4 regions of the Vibrio olivae genome follow, and region 3 is predicted to be linked to each of the others. Evidence: predicted binding sites of a transcription regulator. Region 3 holds the regulator's gene; each other region holds the start of a gene.
The links. Region 3 encodes PurR, which represses purine synthesis genes. Its sites were predicted from a motif close to TNANGNAAACGTTTNCNTNA; they were not measured.
Positions count from the first base shown of each region.

Region 1: the regulator PurR is predicted to act here: its motif matches at 1,672-1,691, upstream of ACFFUV_RS04960 (phosphoribosylaminoimidazolesuccinocarboxamide synthase).
Region 2: the regulator PurR is predicted to act here: its motif matches at 1,814-1,833, upstream of purE (5-(carboxyamino)imidazole ribonucleotide mutase).
Region 4: the regulator PurR is predicted to act here: its motif matches at 1,481-1,500, upstream of glyA (serine hydroxymethyltransferase).

Region 1 covers NZ_JBHMEP010000001.1:1,068,827-1,071,958, forward strand. Annotated here, with positions in the region: gene ACFFUV_RS04945 (J domain-containing protein) at 1-556, shown strand, start outside; gene ACFFUV_RS04950 (hypothetical protein) at 720-914, shown strand; gene ACFFUV_RS04955 (ImuA family protein) at 1,206-1,595, shown strand; gene ACFFUV_RS04960 (phosphoribosylaminoimidazolesuccinocarboxamide synthase) at 1,793-2,896, shown strand; gene ACFFUV_RS04965 (methyl-accepting chemotaxis protein) at 2,964-3,132, opposite strand, start outside.
Region 2 covers NZ_JBHMEP010000012.1:68,753-71,884, forward strand. Annotated here, with positions in the region: gene ACFFUV_RS20975 (DNA topoisomerase family protein) at 1-93, shown strand, start outside; gene ACFFUV_RS20980 (5-(carboxyamino)imidazole ribonucleotide synthase) at 139-1,257, opposite strand; gene purE (5-(carboxyamino)imidazole ribonucleotide mutase) at 1,261-1,746, opposite strand; gene tsaC (L-threonylcarbamoyladenylate synthase type 1 TsaC) at 1,945-2,502, shown strand; gene hemF (oxygen-dependent coproporphyrinogen oxidase) at 2,530-3,132, shown strand, end outside.
Region 3 covers NZ_JBHMEP010000001.1:440,535-443,666, reverse strand. Annotated here, with positions in the region: gene elyC (envelope biogenesis factor ElyC) at 104-907, shown strand; gene purR (HTH-type transcriptional repressor PurR) at 1,346-2,353, shown strand; cyclic di-GMP riboswitch class I at 2,512-2,604, shown strand; gene ACFFUV_RS02110 (TfoX/Sxy family DNA transformation protein) at 2,701-3,132, shown strand, end outside.
Region 4 covers NZ_JBHMEP010000001.1:128,120-131,251, reverse strand. Annotated here, with positions in the region: gene ACFFUV_RS00665 (hypothetical protein) at 1-122, shown strand, start outside; gene glyA (serine hydroxymethyltransferase) at 174-1,424, opposite strand; gene ACFFUV_RS00655 (DUF6198 family protein) at 1,771-2,370, shown strand; gene vexH (vibriobactin export RND transporter permease subunit VexH) at 2,439-3,132, opposite strand, start outside.

The DNA of each region.
Region 1 (3,132 bases), 630 kb from region 3:
GTTATTGGAGCAACAGTTCAACCAGCAGCGAGCAAAACAACTGGCTGCTATCAATGAGCGAGAGCACAGTATCGAAGAAAGTACACAGTCATCCACGAACGCAAATCAGATAAGCCCCAGCCATGGTTGGATGCTTTATAGCATCATTGCTCTTGCGGCAGCGCTGGCGATAACTCTATTATTATTGGTTAAGAAGCGCTTCACGCACCAAAAAGACCAAGCTTCCGCTAATTATGTCGAGCAATTGCAAGCACACATTGACCAGCAAAATGCGACAATCAAGCAGCAAAAGCGTCAACTAGAAACACTCTTTCGCCAATTTAAAAAGCTTGAAGCGACTCCTCAGCCACCAAAAACAGAAACCCGTGATCACAAACTAGGTCTCGCGGCTTCGATGTTTGGCTACCGCCTTGCAAACTTACCCGATGAAAAACAGCTCAAAACTCGCTATAAACAGCTGTGTAAAATTTATCACCCCGATTTAAAAGGCAGTGATGAAGAAATGAAGCGTTTAAACAGCGCATTAAAAATTCTTGTGGCCCATGTTAATAAGTAGTTACATATAAACTATTAATTCGAAGTCATGTGCGATATACCTTCAACGAGAAAAGCAATCGATACCCCTCCCATTTCATAACAAAATTTCAACATTAGTGCGTAGGCTATGCAATAATTTGCGCCGCTAGGATTACATACTGTAAACCAGGTGAGGAGATAACATGTTTACGATTGAGGGTGTTTGTGATTGGTGTAAAAAGCCCGCTCTAGTAATCAAACACGAATATATTGATAGCAAGTGTCACTACTCATGTGAACAATGCAACAGTATTGCAACGCTTGACGTTCGACAGTTTAATATTGGCGAAATACAACAACGCGAACGTGAACAAGCTCGGCAATCAATGCGTCAATAACAGCCTTTTGCTGAAAAAAACAACAAGAAGCGCCTTATACGGGCGCTTTTTTGATCGCCGTAGACGACTGTATATCCGCCTAGTCTTTGTCCACATCACTAGACCCGACCACTTCCCCACCCTCAATGTCATCATAAAGAAATGATTACTTTTATCTACTATTCAACAACTTAACACAAAAACCGCGTATAACCACCAACATCATGGATAAAAAAACAACAAATATGACTTGATCCAGTTGTCGATCAGTAATACTGTATGCACATACAGCATGTATGAAGGAACAGTATTATGATTCAACTAAAAGCACGTACTCATTCGAAACACAATGTTCTTGCCCAACCAACAAAGCCTTTAGATATTGATGCCCGAACATTGGAGCGCATTGCTGGCTTATCTCAGCAGCAGCAATGGGTACTGTTCACTTCAGAATGCCCTCGCCCTGATCTCCAACAGCTCAATGCTTTTAACGTACTTTGCAAAAATGTGATTCATATGAAGCCATCTCGAACTAAGTCGGAAATTGAAATCGTCATACAGGCTATTAAATCTCAAAACGCCAGCGCGATAGTTGCGTCGACGAATATCGATTTAATTAATCAAAAACTGCTGACTCAAATGGCAGAGCGTTATGGGTGTGAACTGTTTTTCGTTGAAGGACAACACTCGCAATATCATTAACCACTCCGAATTACAGCTGTCTGTTCGCCTCTTTTGATATTACGAAAGAGGCTTTTTTGTATCTATTTTTCATTGCCAAGGCAAACGTTTGCTTTTTCTCTGGAAGTGTCAAAATCTTCTGGTATGATTCTTCTCAAATTTAAGTGATTTCTTTCACTTCTACGCTGTTGTTTTGAAATTAAGCATAGGAATGCCTCATGAGCCTCGCTGACCAAGTTCTTGCCGTCAATGACGATCTTCCCATTCGTACCGATAAGCCCGTTCACAGTGGGAAAGTTCGCTCTGTTTACTGGCTAACAGAGCAAGATAGCCGCCGTCTGATCAAAGAAAAAGGTTACCCAGTTCCAGATGATGCCCCGTTGGCCATCATGGTGATCAGTGATCGAATTTCTGCATTTGACTGTATTTGGCATGGTGAAAACGACCTTCAAGGCGTTCCAGGAAAAGGCGCGGCGCTTAATGCTATTTCCAACCATTGGTTTAACCTTTTTAAACAAAATGGATTGGCGGATAGTCATATACTGGATATTCCCCACCCTCTTGTGTGGATAGTACAAAAAGCCAAGCCAGTAAAAATCGAAGCCATCTGTCGTCAATACATCACGGGCTCAATGTGGCGTGCATATGAAAAAGGCGAACGCGAATTCTGTGGTATCAAGCTACCTGAAGGACTAGAGAAGGATAAAGCCCTGCCCGAGATACTTATCACTCCGTCCACTAAAGGCATTCTGAAAGGTATTCCCGGTGTTCCTGAAGCCGATGATGTCAATATTTCACGCCAAAACATTGAAGAAAATTACTCCGCATTTAACTTCGCTTCACCACAAGATATCGCTCACTACGAAAAGCTTCTTAAAGACGGGTTTACCGTTATCAGTGATGCTCTTCAACAAGTGGGTCAGATTTTCGTTGATACAAAATTTGAATTTGGCTATGTCACTGACCGTAGCGGTCAAGAAAAACTGATTTATATGGACGAAGTCGGTACGCCAGACTCCTCGCGTCTGTGGGATCAAAACGCTTACTCTGAAGGGAAGATCGTTGAAAACTCGAAAGAAGGATTCCGACAGTTCTTACTTAACCATTTCCCTGACCCAGATATTCTGCTCAACAAAGAGAGAATGCCAGAGCGTGAAGCGCTAGCACGAGACAACGCACTGCCGCTTGATGCACTGATGGCGGTGTCAAAAACTTATACAGATATCGCGGAAACAATCACCGGAAAGCCCGTCGTGATGAGCAATAATCCAAAACAGGACATCATCGATATTCTACAAGCGCAATATGGCTTGATTGACTAAGAACATGCCTTGATCAAAAAAAGCGCCACTAAAAAGTGGCGCTTTTTGTTGCTGCAACCTTATCAGCTTATAACTTAAAACGCTGAATGTGACCATGCAATTGATCAGACAGTGCTGAGAGTTTACCTGCCTGCTCTGCAGCCTGAACCGCTTCATCAGAGAGATCATTTGATACGTCACGAATACCTTGTGTATTGCGCGTCACTTCTGAAGTCACTGAGGCTTGTTCCTCTGCC
Region 2 (3,132 bases), on a different contig from region 3:
TTTCCATTACTGGTGGAGAAGAAGCTCGCCAGTGGAACAAAACGGCAGTGCGCTGATCGCAAGTGTCATCATGTACAATCTGAACAGCAATAACTAAAAACGGCGCATAGAGCGCCGTTTTTAGTTGATGAGGTGCAATTAGGCCGTAATCTGATGGATTGCCGGATAATGCGCTTTCGGCAGAACCTTAGACAAGGCCTGTAATTTTTCGAACAGCATGGCTTGGCTATCTGCACAAACATTGATGTGCCCCATTTTGCGCCCGGTTCGCTTCTCTTTTCCGTACCAGTGAAGGTGAACACCTGACGTGGCCATTAAGCTTGAATCGACCTGATCTTGACCAAGTATATTAATCATGGCGGTGGGTCGAAGTTGCTGGGTTGCCCCTAATGGAAAACCACACACAGCACGCAAGTGGTTTTCAAATTGGCAAGTCTCTGCGCCTTGCTGTGTCCAATGACCGGAGTTATGAACGCGAGGAGCTATTTCATTGACCGACAGCTCACCGTTGACATCAAAGAACTCTAGTGCCAACACTCCGACGTAATCCAAACTTTGAGCGACCGCAGTAAACATCTGTTTTGCTTGGGCTTGAAGCTGTGGTTCATCAATTGCAGTGGACAAGCTGAGAACACCATCCACATGAATATTTTCGGCTAATGGATAGACCACGACTTCGCCATTTTTGCCACGTGCGCCGACTAAAGAAACTTCGCGAGTAAAAGGCACAAACTCTTCAGCGACAATCGCTTGGTTATGGGATGCGAGTGCTTCAGCCATCTCAGCCCAAATGCGATCAACCTCTTGTTGGTCTTTTAGTCGCCATTGCCCTTTGCCGTCATAGCCACCGAGCGCTGTTTTGAGCACCATCGGAATGCCAACTTGATCAATAGCCGCATCAAAGTCCTCACGCGTTTGGATAATCGTGTACTGGGCGTTTTTAACACCAGCGGCATCAAGGAGTGCTTTTTCTAAACGACGATCGCCACCGGCTTTAATAGCCTGTGTGGTTGGAAGGAACTTGCCACTTTTTTCGCAGATATCGAGAACGTCATGAGGAATATGTTCAAACTCAGCCGTGATGACGTCAGCGGTGTGAATTGCGTTGTCTAAGCCATGGCCGATAACTGCTTTGGTTAAAGGGTGCACGATGGTTTCGCTGGTGACATCAAATGCCGAGATTTCAATATTTAATGGCGCGCCTGCCAAAGCCATCATGCGTGCTAATTGCCCTGCCCCTAGAACTAAAACGTGCATCGATTACTCCTCCGCTGGGTTTGGATTCGCAAGCACAGTGTCTGTTTGCTCAGCGCGAAAAGCTTCAACTTTTGCCATCACGTCGTCATCAGACGTACCAATGATTTGCGCGGCAAGAATACCTGCGTTAGCCGCCCCAGCTTCGCCAATGGCTAACGTGCCGACAGCAATGCCTTTTGGCATTTGAACAATTGAAAGTAGCGAGTCCATACCTTTTAAAGCTTTCGATTGCACAGGAACGCCCAGCACCGGTACGCTGGTGAACGCCGCAGCCATGCCAGGTAGATGTGCAGCTCCGCCCGCTCCGGCAATAATGACTTTAATGCCACGCTCTTTTGCTGTGGAAGCGTAATCCGCCAGCAATTGTGGAGTTCGATGAGCTGAGACCACTTTGGTTTCGTAGGCAACACCAAACTTATCCAGCATCTCTGCTGCGAGTTTCATGGTTGGCCAATCTGATTTTGAACCCATAATAATACCGACTTTCATCTCGAACTCCTTTAGGCTGCAATTGGTTGAGCTGATAATTTGTGGGCATTATACGGAGATTTTAAACTCAAGCAAACGTTTGCGCAGTAAGTGGCGCTTGTCACAATTATTTTCTGATTAAATTGGTTTAGTCTCGCGGTGTGAAACTTTGTACACTTAGCTCAACGTTAGCCTTGATAATAATAAAAGGAACAACCCGTGAATAATTTCCAGCAAGCGTTGAATGCATTGCAAACTGGAGAAGTCATTGCTTATCCAACCGAAGGCGTGTTTGGCGTTGGGTGTGATCCTGACGACCCGCAAGCCATTCAAAAGTTATTAACCCTTAAACAGCGACCTGTCGAAAAAGGTTTGATTTTGATTGCCGCTGATTATCAGCAGTTATTACCGTACATCGATGAATCTCAGCTCAGTGAGCAGCAACTTGAAGCGGTTCATGCAACTTGGCCCGGCCCAGTGACATGGATAATGCCATGCAGTCCTAAAGTTTCCACTTGGGTTAGTGGTCAGTTTGATTCGATTGCTGTGCGGGTAACCGATCATCCTTTGGTTCAAAGGTTGTGTCGTGAATTCGGTAAGCCGTTAACGTCAACCAGCGCTAACTTGAGTGGGCTGCCGCCTTGTATGACAACAGAACAAGTGAGCGAGCAACTCGGCGAACAACTCGTGGCCATCTTGCAGGGTGAGACGGGAGGGCGCGATAAGCCCAGTGAGATTCGAGACGCCAAATCCGGTAAAGTATTGCGCCAAGGTTAAGCAACCAACAATAAGGAATGTATAGAGATGTCAGTTATTGATAAACAAGCGGTGAAGCAGTTTTTGCTTGAGCTTCAAGATTCGATTTGTCAGCAGTTAGAACAAGCGGATGGAAAAGCCGTGTTTGTTGAAGATGCTTGGCATCGAGACTCAGAAGAGCGTCTGGGTGGTGGTGGGCGTACCCGCGTAATGCGAGACGGTGACATATTTGAGCAAGGAGGGGTTAACTTTTCTCATGTCACAGGTAAAGAAATGCCGGCTTCAGCCACGGCTCATCGTCCTGAATTGGCCGGACGCCGCTTTGAAGCGATGGGAGTGTCTTTGGTGATGCATCCCAATAATCCCTACGTTCCGACCTCTCACGCCAATGTACGTTTCTTTATCGCCGAAAAGGAAGGTGAAGAGCCAATCTGGTGGTTTGGTGGAGGCTTTGATCTGACACCGTTCTATCCGTTTGAACAAGATTGCCAATGGTGGCATGACACGGCGAAACAGCTTTGTGCGCCATTTGGAGACGATGTTTACGCTGAGCACAAAGCATGGTGTGACCGTTACTTCTATTTGCCTCACCGAGAGGAAACTCGCGGTATTGGTGGGCTGTTTTTTGATGATTTAAACCACTGGGAATTT
Region 3 (3,132 bases):
TTATCATGAATTAATGTGTCGCTATTCTGTCACAAGATCCGCAGGAATAAAGAGGCATTGTCTTTTTTTATAATCAACTGATGTTTTTTCGGGCTATTTAAGTATGTTTGAGCTGAAAAAGGTTGTATCAGCGCTGCTGATGCCGCTCCCAGCAATGTTAATCATTGGCTTTATTGGCCTGATGCTGATTATGTTCACCACACGTCAGAAGTCGGGCTGTTTGATTGTACTATTTTCGTTTATAGGTATCTTTTTAATTGCGTTCCAACCCGTTTCTTCACGTCTTTTAATGCCGATGGAGCGCCAACATTCTGCGTTTTTCCCGGTGGATGATGCCATCGATTATGTGATGGTACTGGGCAGCAGCCACGTGGTCGATGATGATATTCCGCCAACCTCTCAACTGAGTAGGACGGGATTGATGCGCTTAACCGAGGGAATTCGGGTATTGCGAATGTACCCAGGGGCGAAGCTGATTTTATCGGGATATTCTGGTGGGTCAGAAGTCAGTAATGCTCGTATGATGGCCAAAGTTGCCTTAGCGCTTGGGGTATCAAAATCCGATATTATCTTGTTAGAAACCGCTAAGGATACTTGGGAAGAAGCGCGCCAAGCGGCTGCATTTGTGCGTAATAAGAACTTGGTCTTAGTCACCTCAGCCAGCCATATGCAGCGAGCTCTCAATGAGTTTCATGCCGCTGGTTTAGAACCCTACCCAGCGCCAACCAACTATCTGGCTCAAAAGGAAATCTCTCAAGTTTGGGAACGCTACACACCTCGAGGTAAGTATATTGAACAAACTGAAATTTTTTGGCATGAGCTCTTAGGTAAAATTTGGCAAACCCTGAGAGATTGGGCTTCAGACTATGAAGAGACCGCCATCGAGGCGCAGCACACCAACGCTTAAATGGCCGTAGTGCTCGCCTTGTATCCAGCCGAAGTTATTGCTTCGGCTTTTTTATCGATAATTTCAACCTTCAGCAAACCGTGATTCTCAATTTTCGCAATCAGTGATGTAGCTGCCAGTCTAAATTTTAGGTTATGGAAATGTATCTCAAAATCGGCGCGAACCATGCTGAAGATTGATAAAAACCGCCTATATTAACCCTGTGGTTCGTTACCTTAGAAAAATGTCAGAAAGATGAATTAGTCACGGTTTTTGTTTGCCTCAAGCAACAATGCAGTCTAGAATCTACGCCGAAAATGACTATAACTAGAAGCTTGACAGTGACGAACCGCTTAATTTAAGAGCGGTTTTTTGTATTTATAATCCGTATAAATTCCATGTCATTCAGCTTACTTATTTTACCCAACATCTAGCAGTACTTTCGAGTGGACAAACCCTATGGCTACCATTAAAGATGTCGCCCGTTTAGCCGGCGTGTCAACAACAACTGTATCTCATGTCATTAATAAAACTCGTTTTGTTGCGGAAGCAACACAAGAGAAGGTAATGGAAGCAGTCAAGGAGCTTAATTATGCTCCGAGTGCCGTTGCACGCAGCTTGAAATGCAATACGACCCGCTCGATTGGTATGCTAGTTACCCAGTCGACTAACTTATTCTTTTCTGAAGTGATCGACGGTGTAGAAAGTTACTGTTATCGCCAAGGTTATACATTGATTTTGTGTAATACCGGCGGTATCTACGAAAAGCAACGCGATTACATTCGTATGCTGGCAGAAAAGCGTGTAGACGGCATTTTAGTGATGTGTTCTGACCTGACTCAAGAGCTATCAGAAATGCTTGAACGTCACTCCGATATTCCAAAAGTTATCATGGACTGGGGTCCTGAGAGTTCTCAGGCTGATAAGATCATTGATAATTCAGAAGAAGGAGGCTACCTCGCCACCAAATATCTGATTGACCATGGTCATCGTGACATTGCTTGCTTGAGTGGCCACTTTGAAAAAGCGGCTTGCCAAGAACGCATTCAAGGCTTTAAACGCGCAATGAGCGAAGCCAATCTCCCCGTCAACGAGGATTGGATCCTTGAAGGTAACTTCGAATGTGATACCGCCGTCCTCGCTGCAGACAAAATTGCCTCTTGGGATCATAAACCAACCGCGGTTTTCTGCTTCAACGATACGATGGCATTAGGGCTTATGAGCCGATTGCAGCAAAATGGGATCCGTATTCCAGAAGATATGTCCGTGATTGGATATGACAATATTGAACTAGCTGAATACTTTTCACCTCCTCTGACTACCATCCACCAGCCCAAGCGCCGCGTGGGTAAGAACGCTTTTGAGATCCTGTTAGAGCGCATCAAAGATAAAGAGCATGACAAGCGAATTTTTGAAATGCACCCTGAAATTGTTGAACGCCATACAGTAAAAACTCTAAACAAATAAACAACATAGCGTACGTCTGTGATGAATGGCTTATTTTCTGGATCAATCGCATACTTTGAAATCATTACCTGAACCAAGATCACATTTTTGAATATAAATCGTGATCGGTCCCGCACAACCTGTTTTATGCTGTTTCTTGATGTAACAACGTAACCAAGCCACGCACAGGGCAAACCATTCGAAAGGATGGGACGCAAAGCTTCCGGCCTTACCCATAAGTGACAGTTATGAAAGGTAGCGGGGTTGCCGATGGCAAATATGCAAATTAACAACATACTGACAATAGTTTGCATAGTTTTGCTAATCTCTCGGACCTGAACTGGTGGCATCAAACCGAGAAAATAAGCATGGACAAACCAGTACTTAAAGATTCAATGCGTCTATTCGAGCAGCTAGGCAGAGTAAAATCTCGTTCAATGTTTGGCGGATTTGGGATTTTTGTTGACGACACAATGTTCGCACTTGTGGTCGGAGATAAACTCCATATTCGCGCGAATGAGAAGTCGACAGGAGAGTTTAAAGACTTAGGTTATGAACCTTATGTCTACAAAAAACGCGGTTTCCCCGTCGTCACTAAGTACTATGCAATGCCAATGGACTGGCCAAGTAACACCGATTACATTCTGACTTTAGCAAAAGATGCACTATCGATTGCTAAGAAAGAAAAACAAACCCAGCAACAAGCGAAACCTGACCGCTTGAAAGATCTTCCCAATCTTAGGCTTGCAACAGAAAGAATGCTTAAAAAAGCCGGTATCTCTTCCGTGGAACAACTGGAA
Region 4 (3,132 bases), 310 kb from region 3:
CCACAATGCGCGATATCAACATTGACTACTGTGACGGCGAAGGGTTAGGAAAGTTTAATGAAACCAGCAAGTATTACTCGTTTAAGTGCAAATCAGGCACCTTACTAAACATTAATAAGTAATCACAAAAAAGCCCGCGAGTATCGCGGGCTTTTTTATACGAGCCTTTACTGTTAAGCGTAAACAGGTAGACGCTTACAAATCTCAAGCACTTTTTGCTTAGTCTCTTCAATCACCGCTTCACTGTTGATGTTATCTAGAACATCACACATCCAATTAGCTAGCTGCTTGGCATCTTCTACGGTAAAGCCACGGCGAGTAATCGCTGGCGTACCAACACGGATACCAGATGTCACAAACGGGCTGCGAGGGTCATTAGGCACTGAGTTTTTGTTCACAGTGATGTTTGCCGCGCCAAGAGCCGCATCCGCCTCTTTACCTGTGATATCTTTGTCGATCAAATCCACTAGGAACAAATGATTTTCTGTGCTGTTAGAGACGATTTTGTAGCCACGCTCTTGGAATTGAGCAACCATCGCTTTTGCATTTTCAACAACACGAGCCTGATAGGCTTTGAATTCAGGTTCCATCGCTTCTTTGAACGCGACGGCTTTACCAGCAATCACGTGCATCAAAGGACCACCTTGGCCACCAGGGAATACCGCTGAGTTCAGTTTTTTATACATGTCTTCGCCAGCGTTTGACAAAATCAAACCACCACGAGGGCCTGCTAATGTTTTGTGAGTTGTGGTGGTCACAACGTGTGCGTGAGGCAGTGGCGTTGGGTAAACACCCGCAGCAATTAGACCAGCAACGTGCGCCATATCAACAAACAGGTAAGCATCAACCTTATCGGCAATGTCACGCATACGTTTCCAATCAACGATTTGCGAATAAGCCGAGAAACCACCAATGATCATCTTTGGTTTGTGCTCTAGAGCAAGCGCTTCCATCTCGTCGTAATTGATTTGACCTTGGGCATCAATACCGTAAGGAATAACGTTGTAGTGCTTACCAGAGAAGTTCACTGGAGAACCGTGAGTCAGGTGGCCACCGTGCGCAAGGCTCATACCTAAAACCGTGTCGCCTGGGTTAAGTAGCGCCATATACACTGCACTGTTTGCCTGCGAACCAGAGTGAGGCTGCACGTTTGCGTATTCACATTCAAACAGTTGGCATGCGCGATCGATCGCGAGAGCTTCTGCTTTGTCGACGTATTCACAACCACCGTAGTAGCGCTTGCCTGGATAGCCTTCAGCGTACTTGTTAGTAAGCTGAGAGCCTTGTGCTTCCATTACACGTGGACTGGTGTAGTTTTCTGAAGCGATAAGTTCAATGTGTTCTTCCTGGCGAAGTGTTTCTTCCTGGATTGCTGCAAACAGCTCGGCATCATAATCTGCGATGTTCATATCACGCTTTAGCATCTGTATCTCCTGACTCAGATTTTTACTGAAAATTGCGAAAAAACCATTCAACGACCAAAAGCAAACGTTTTCGTCACCGTAATATGGCGCGCATTCTACAGAATATACTTAAGGTCATAAAGCGAAAATTTCACTTTTTGTCATGCAGTTTTTTCATGATGACTTACGTTCAGTATAAAGCAATTAAGCTGGGTATATCCCTATTAGCAGAAGTGTCAACTTAGACCTTTACACTGCGTAAAATCATAATTACATAGGTTTACCTTAATTTTCCCTTCCAAGCTACCGAAAATCTGAGGTTTTCCTTAGTATGCTCGTCATATTTCTCATACTTAAATTAAAATTGATGGAAAAACATTCAATAAAGGAAGATTGGATCGCCATTGCAACGGGCACCTTTCTTGTTGCCCAAGGGGTATTCTTTTTAAAATCTGTGGGCTTACTGACTGGGGGAACCACAGGTCTAGCCCTACTCGCGACCCATTTTGTTCCACTCTCTTTTGGCAGCTTGTACTTTTTAATTAATAGCCCATTTTACTTAATGGCTTGGCGGCGATTTGGAGGCACCTTTGCGCTCAATAGTGCTGTGGCAGGCGGCTTAGTGTCGGTTCTGGTCGATCATTCGGACTTGGTCATCCATGTCGATATGATTAATGAGATATATTGCGCCGTGATTGGAGGCTTGTTGATGGGCCTAGGTATGCTGATTCTATTTCGCCACCGTGCGAGTCTTGGCGGGTTTAATGTCTTGTGTCTTTACCTTCAAGATAAATTTGGCCTCTCAGTCGGCAAATCACAAATGGTGTTGGACTGCGCGATTTTGGTGGCGTCATTTTTCTTTGTTTCCTCTCTGACTATCGCCCTCTCGGTACTTGGCGCAGTGGTGCTCAATATTGTATTGGCCATGAATCATAAACCAACTCGTTATACCGTTACCTACAGTTAGAGTGGCGATGTCATAATGCAAAAGCCCGCAAACGCGGGCTTTTTAGTCCTCCAAACACACGCATACCGCTAATGTGTCGAACGAGCTTTAACATCATGACTCAATTCAAGATTAAGCTCGGCTTCCACATGACCAGGAGAACGCGTCGAGGCGGAAATGAGGCGATACATTGCAGGAATCACAAACAAGGTAACTAACGTCGCAAATCCCATTCCAAAGAAGATGACGGTCCCGACCGCGACTCGGCTTTCATAGCCAGCCCCTTGAGAGGTAATTAATGGAATCGCGCCAGCTAACGTGGTAAAGGCTGTCATCAAAATTGGCCGCAATCGACGCGCAGCTGCATCCACTATCGACTTTTCAAACTCAATCCCACGATCACGAAGTTGGTTGGCAAACTCAACGATCAAAATGCCATTTTTGGTGACCATGCCAATTAACATAATCATGCCAATTTGGCTGTAGATGTTCATCCCCTCACCCATTAGCCACATGCCAAGAAAGCCGCCAAATACTCCCATCGGAACGGTAAACATCACCACCAGTGGGTTAATGAAGCTTTCAAACTGAGCCGCTAGCACTAAATAAGCGACCAACAAAGCCAAAGCGAAAACCACCAGCACACTCGATTGATTCTCTTTAAAATCTTTCGACTCCCCTGAATAGCTAACACTGACATCGCCAGGCAACACCTCAAGCGCTTGCTGATCAAGAAAATCGAGCGCCGCCCCTAACGTCGCACCTTGCGACAAATTGGCAGTG